2 regions of the Psychrobacillus sp. NPDC096389 genome follow, and region 2 is predicted to be linked to the other one. Evidence: riboswitches for the same ligand, from Rfam matches in the RefSeq annotation. Region 2 holds a riboswitch; the other holds the start of a gene.
What was found. Region 2 has a riboswitch for FMN ahead of ACIQ38_RS21570 (ECF transporter S component). Riboswitches for the same ligand answer to the same signal wherever they lie in the genome.

Region 1: it holds a riboswitch for FMN, as region 2 does, so the genes downstream of both, ribE (riboflavin synthase) here and ACIQ38_RS21570 (ECF transporter S component) in region 2, are expected to answer to the same signal.

The regions. Positions count from the first base shown of each region.
Region 1 is NZ_JBIWFB010000010.1:32,067-35,493, reverse strand. It holds gene ACIQ38_RS19515 (aminotransferase-like domain-containing protein) at 1-12, shown strand, start outside; gene ACIQ38_RS19510 (SAM-dependent methyltransferase) at 133-876, shown strand; FMN riboswitch at 957-1,088, shown strand; FMN riboswitch at 1,233-1,364, shown strand; gene ribE (riboflavin synthase) at 1,514-2,152, shown strand; partial or broken gene ribB (3,4-dihydroxy-2-butanone-4-phosphate synthase) at 2,175-2,777, shown strand; gene ribH (6,7-dimethyl-8-ribityllumazine synthase) at 2,821-3,285, shown strand.
Region 2 is NZ_JBIWFB010000012.1:80,979-84,405, forward strand. It holds gene ACIQ38_RS21560 (YpbB family protein) at 1-726, opposite strand, end outside; gene ACIQ38_RS21565 (ferredoxin) at 837-1,085, shown strand; gene ACIQ38_RS21570 (ECF transporter S component) at 1,265-1,858, opposite strand; FMN riboswitch at 2,017-2,152, opposite strand; gene ACIQ38_RS21575 (hypothetical protein) at 2,447-3,427, opposite strand, start outside.

The DNA of each region.
Region 1 (3,427 bases), on a different contig from region 2:
ATAGATTTCTGAAAAGTCTGTGTTATAATCTATTAAATTACAAGTTATTGGAGGACAATACATGTTGCTTTACAATTGATCCATTCTGATCGACCTTATTGAATAAAAACTGTTGAATAAGGAGTGTTCAGGATGGAATGGGTAAAAAATTTTTACGATAAACAATTTCGATTATATGCAGAAGGTTTAACAGGTCCAAACGAAGAGCATGAGGAAATATTGACGAAAATAGAGACTTTAGCTTCTAAACCTTTCCAATCTATTTTAGAGTTAGGTGCTGGAGGCGGGGAATTTGCCATAACGGCTGCTAAAAAAGGATATGATGTTACGGCGGTTGAGTTAGTGCCATCCCGAGTTGACTTCATGAGAAAGCTAAAAAGTGAACATGATTTAATAGGTGATCTTGAAATCTTGGAAGAGGACTTTTATGAGATCGAACTTTCTAAATCCTTTGACGTTGTTTGTTATTTAGATGGATTTGGAGTTGGGGAGGATCAAGATCAACGAAAATTATTAAAACGGATGGGCAAGTGGCTAAAACCAGATGGATGTATCTTAATAGATATCTATACGCCTTGGTATTGGGCAAGTGTTGCAGGTCAAGAGATGATGGTTGGAAGTAAGCCTCGAAAATATGATTTTGATTTTATGGGTTGTCGCATGTTAGATACTTGGTTTGATGGAGATGAAAAAGTCACTCAATCTTTAAGATGTTATTCTCCTCAAGATTTAAACATGTTATTAGAAGATATAGGCCTTAAGCTTGTTGATATAAAACCTGGTGGTGCGATGAACTACACGACTTGGGAGTATCATGAAAATGTAGAGTTAGGTGAGGCTATGTCTTATATGGTAAAACTAGTGCCAGGCTTCTAATATTTAGTATTTTCAATGTTGTTTAAGTTATTTAGCGTGAATTTTTAATCTCCAAGTGTTATACTACGTTTTATAGATGAATAATCCTTCGGGGTCGGGTGAAATTCCCAATCGACGGTGATGCAGAAATTGCTAAGCCCGTGAGCCTTTTTAAGGCAGGATTTGGTGCAACTCCAAAGCCGACAGTATAGTCTGGATGGGAGAAGGATGTGCAAGTATGCTTATTTCCTTATGGGGTAAAACACACCTCTAAAGGTTTATTTAGTGATGCTTTCAACATAAATTTCCTAATCACCCCGTAGAGATATGTCTATGGGGTTTTATTTTTGCCATAAAACCCTAAATTTCATACAAGTGTATTCCTTCGGGGTCGGGTGAAATTCCCAATCGACGGTGATGAAGCAATTCTAAGCCCGTGAGCCTAATATTAGGCAGGATTTGGTGCAACTCCAAAGCCGACAGTATAGTCTGGATGGGAGAAGGATGTACGACCATTATTACCTTATGTGGTAAAAAAACACCCAAAAAGGTTTATTTGTCGATGCGTAAAACATAATTTCCCAAAACTAACCCCTTAGAGCTGATCTATGGGGTTTTCTTTTTGCACAAAATTTCTTAATAGAAAAGAGGTGTTTATATGTTTACGGGAATAGTAGAAGACTTGGGTAAGGTTAAATCGATGAAAAGCGGTCCTAATAGCATGCAGTTAACATTGGAATCTCAAAAGATTGTAGAGGATATTCATTTAGGCGATAGTATCTCCGTGAATGGGGTGTGCTTAACAGTCATTTCGTTTTCCAGCAATCTATTTACAGTAGATGTCATGCCAGAAACCGTGAAGTCAACAAGCATTCGTTCTCTTCAAACGGGACATGTCGTTAACCTGGAGCGTGCCATGCCTGCAAACGGTCGATTTGGCGGTCATTTTGTCTCGGGCCATGTGGACGGAACGGGCGTTATTTTAAGAAAAAGAAAAGTAGAAAATGCGGTATATGTAGACATTGGTATTAGTGAAGAACTGAGTAAGTACTGTATGCTGAAAGGCTCTGTTGCAATCGATGGCATTAGTTTAACTATTTTCGATGTTCAGCCGAGACAGCTCACCGTTTCACTTATTCCACTTACTTTTAGCGAAACAATATTAGGGATAAAAAAAGAGCAGGATGTCGTTAATATTGAAAATGATTTACTTGGCAAATATGTGATCAACCATTTGGATCGAAAGAAAGAAAGCTCGCCAATTACGATGGACTTTTTAAGACAAAGCGGATTTTAACAAGTTAAAGGAGGTATTTTATATGTTCCATACAATTGAAGAAGCAATCGAGGATTTAAAAAAAGGGAAAATAATTATCGTTGTAGATGATGAAAGTCGTGAAAACGAGGGAGATTTCCTTGTACTGGCGGATTATGCAACACCAGAAAATATTAACTTTATGGCAACATATGGCCGCGGGCTGATTTGTACGCCAATTACACAGAAACTAGCGGATCGACTCGATTTACATCCGATGGTTACACGTAATACCGATAATCATCAAACCGCATTTACGGTTAGTATCGATTATAAAACGACAGAAACCGGTATTAGTGCTTTTGAGCGCTCTGAAACGATTTTACAAATGTTCAATGCTGCATCAGTCAGCTCGGATTTCCGCCGACCCGGCCATGTGTTTCCACTTATCGCGAAAGATAAGGGCGTACTCGAGCGTCCAGGGCATACTGAAGCCGCTGTCGATTTCGCAAAACTTTGTGGGGCTCAACCTGCTGGAGTAATTTGTGAAATTATGAGTACAGACGGCACTATGGCAAGAGTTCCGGAATTACATACAATTGCGGAAGCACATGATTTGAAGTTTGTAACGATTGAAGCATTAGTAAATTATCGCTCGAAACAAGAGACCAAAGCATTCGCTTAAAATAGAAAAAGAGGAGAGATGAAGAATGGGTAAAGTATTTGAAGCAACATTAATCGGAACGGATTTAAAAATTGGGGTAGTAGTAGGCAGATTTAATGAATTTATCAATGGTAAATTATTAGATGGTGCAATAGACGGTTTGAAACGTCACGGTGTCTCAGAAGATAATGTGGATGTTGCATGGGTACCAGGTGCATTTGAAGTCCCATTTATCGCGAAAAAAATGGCCGAAACGAAAAAATATGACGCCATTATCGGTTTAGGTTCTGTTATTCGTGGTTCCACTACGCACTATGATTATGTATGTAATGAAACAGCAAAAGGAATTGCAAGTGTTGGGCTAACTACAGGTGTTCCAGTAATGTTCGGTATTGTAACAACAGAAACGATTGAACAAGCAATTGAACGTGCAGGGACAAAAGCTGGAAATAAAGGCTATGATGCTGCGGTGTCTGCTATTGAAATGGCTAATTTGAATCGTTTGTTTTAAGTAAATTTGGAAAGCATGAGGCAGACTGTAATCAGTCTGTCTTTTTACTGCTTAGGAAACTATGAATATATACATGTCGACAACTTTTATAAGGTGGGCCATTTTTATTGTACGAGATATAGGAAAAGTGCGTCGTATAAAG
Region 2 (3,427 bases):
AACATAAATACCCTTTGTTAATGCATGGAAATCTGGGTATTTTTCTTCCGTTATATCATTTAATAAAATATGTAAGCATTCGATAAATAAAAACTTTACATCTAAGACAGTCATTTGATGGTGACTTGCAAGTTGCTCCCAAGTAAGCCCACTATTTTTGTACCCGCTTAATCGGTAAACAAACAAATGCCGATGGATTTCGAGTAATTGAGGATTTTCGAGTAGACCGAATAATTGTTGTTTGAAATTTGCTCCAAAAGAACTCGATTGAAAATCTCTTTGTTGTAAAAACTCTTTGACAAACTGATGAACGTCATTACTTTTTTGTACGGGCACAAACTTTTTTTCATTTCCTTGGAACTGGGATAATGTTTGAACGATTAATTCTACTCGTGCCCAAAAAACAAATTCTTTCCCTCGAAGAATCCATCCATTGTACAAAGGACGTCTTGCTGAAACTATTTTGTGCAATCCTTTTTCCGTAATAGCCAAAGTAGATTCATTCATGACGATAAGCCGTTCTGCAAGGAGTTTCTCTATTTCCACCTCATATATTTCTTTTGATAGTTTTGGATAGAGACCAAAGTATGGATGAAGACTAAAATATGTCACATCTTGTATAGTTTGACCGGATTTTTTTCCTTTTAACAAATAATAAGGAGCTGTAGATGACCGTTCGCCTTGGAATTGGTATATAATGAATAAGAGTAGTAGTTGAAAATACACTGGAAATCCCTCACATTTGAAAGTATTTTGGTTGAAATGTAGCGAAAATATCTTTAGAATGAATAAGATAGCAGATTCGTGAAAGCAGATATAAAGGAGAGAATATAGGAATGGCTAAATATACAATTGTTGATCAGGATACATGCATCGCATGTGGCGCATGTGGCGCTGCTGCACCAGATATATATGATTATGATGACGAAGGGATTGCTTTCGTTATTTTAGATGATAACATGGGGACAACAGAAGTTCCAGATGAACTACTAGAGGATATGGAAGATGCATTTGAAGGTTGCCCAACAGACTCTATTAAAGTAGCAGAGGAATCATTCGAAGGCGACGCATTAAAGTTTGAATAGTATAGATAAACTTATTTGAAACGTGGAAGGTCTTTAAAAAGCCTTGCACGTTTTTTATTTTTCCTCAGTGCATATTATCATTACTTACTTTAAATCCAATATAACACAAAAGAACATATGTTTCAATTAATCCAAGAAAAAAAGGTTGTTTCTCCTATTACAGAGAAACAGCCTTTTCTTTAGTTGATATTGGCAGTGCCAAATGAATGTGAAATTTTATCAAGTATCGGTTTCATTCTCTTGAATAAAACAATCATTACTACAGCTACTAAAATACCTTTTATAAGATTGAACGGTAAAATACCGAAAATAATCGAGTTAAATAAGGCTGTTCCTGTTTCCATTGGGAAATTCAAGAAATAAGCATACATTGGTAAAAATACATAATAATTTAGTACACTCATCCCGATTGCCATTGAAATTGTCCCGCAAGCTAGCCCGTACGTAATACCTTTGGAAGATGTAGCTTTTCGGTAAATTATATAAACTGGCGCTAAAAATAAAATACTAGTAACAAAGTTCGCCATATGCCCTACTGGAACGCCAGTTGGACTACCAGAGAACAACCAATCTAATACATTTTTCAAAAATGCTACGAGAATACCAGCAATAGGTCCCATCGTAATTGCTGCAATTAGTGCTGGAATGTCACTAAAATCCACTTTCAAATAAGCTGGTAGTGCTGGTAGTGGAAATGCAAGTAACATTAGTACAAAAGAAATACTACTTAACATGGCGATTGCAATTAGCATTCGCGTCTTACCTTTTAACATAAAATCCTCTCTCCTTTTGCGATTCACTCCACAAGAAGAAAGGTTCAGCACGTTTTCTTTTACTCAAAAAATCCCTTAAGCTATTGCTAGGCTTAAAGGAGAAAAAGGTCCACTTAAATAAGCGTATCCGTATGAGTGTATACGAAAAACGACTGCACCTTCACCTTCTCCCATCCAGACTATACTGTCGGCTTTGGAATTTAACCAAATCAACCTTAACTTAACGGCTCGCGGGCTCAAGAAACATGTTCTAATACCGCCGGTCGGGAATTACACCCTGCCCCGAAGATGAATCAATATTTTATTGTCCTTCAAGCACTTTATCTTGAATTAAATACATCTTATCAAAGTTTTGTATGTAATGCAATACAGTTGCTCAAAAACAATTAAAACATATTGACTTACTATGCATTATAAGTGTAGAAGAAAATGAAGGAGCAATGATTCGCTCTATCCGAGCATTCACCCTCGCCATACGAGCATTAAACCCCCTCTTCCACTCATTCCAACAACAAACATCCACCTAAAGAGAAAAAATGCGCGGAAGTCATGACCTAGTCAATACTCCCACACACCTCAAAACAAAAATTATTCATCACTCATGATAAAACCATTCGGTCCTATTGGAACTGGGAGAGGCTTCGTTAAATCGAATTCTGCCCATTGTTGTTGCACTACATTTTCTAACTTTACTTCTTCACCGAAACTGGCAGCAGTTAAGGCTAATGCTTCTAGTAACCTGGTTGCTGCAAATGGGTCCAACGCTTCTAAATCAAGAGGCTCATCAAATTGTATAACTCCCACGCCATCTTGCTCTACAAATTTGTAAGAAACCTTGGACGGAATCACCGAAGTATAAAAATCATTCCCGGCATCTTTCATCGCCAACAAGGCGTCTGAAAGAGTTTCAAAGGAAGCACCATAACTAGGAGCCAGATAATCTTCCCCGTTAGTGGAGTGATAAATGTAATAATTATGATGACCTAAAGAGCCTGGTAATTTACTAGGCTTCGATAACTCTCCGGCTTGATCCCATTCTAAAGGTGAGCCGTCTTCATTTACTTTTAAAAATGTATCAAAATCCGTAAATATTTCATTTATAGATTGACCATAAGTTGTCGTTGTTCCGGAAGCTCTATCATATCCATGGTCAGTAGGTAAAAAATGTTTCAACTGTTTTCCTTCCACTTCGAAATGCCCTTTATATGGATGATATTCCATGAATCCCAACGCTTCCTCATCAATTCTATTTGCATATCGTTCATATAATTGTAAACTAGTTGGAGTCACCCCTGGAAAATCTGTTTCGATTCGTTCTTTTGGAATAATAACTGTAATTGGAACGGTTAATGCATTTTCTACTAAAGAAAAATGAAAAACGGTTCCTCCATTCACATTATCCTCGTAAACTGAGGTCGTTTGATGGAAGGGGATTAACTCTAAAGGAGTGTCTATCTTTGCTGACATTGTCGTCATTTCACTTGCCGGATCAGCTGTTGCATCTTGTTCCATAGAGCGCATATTTTCTTTTGACTCGGTTTTATCGTATGCACTTTCATGAGACATCTT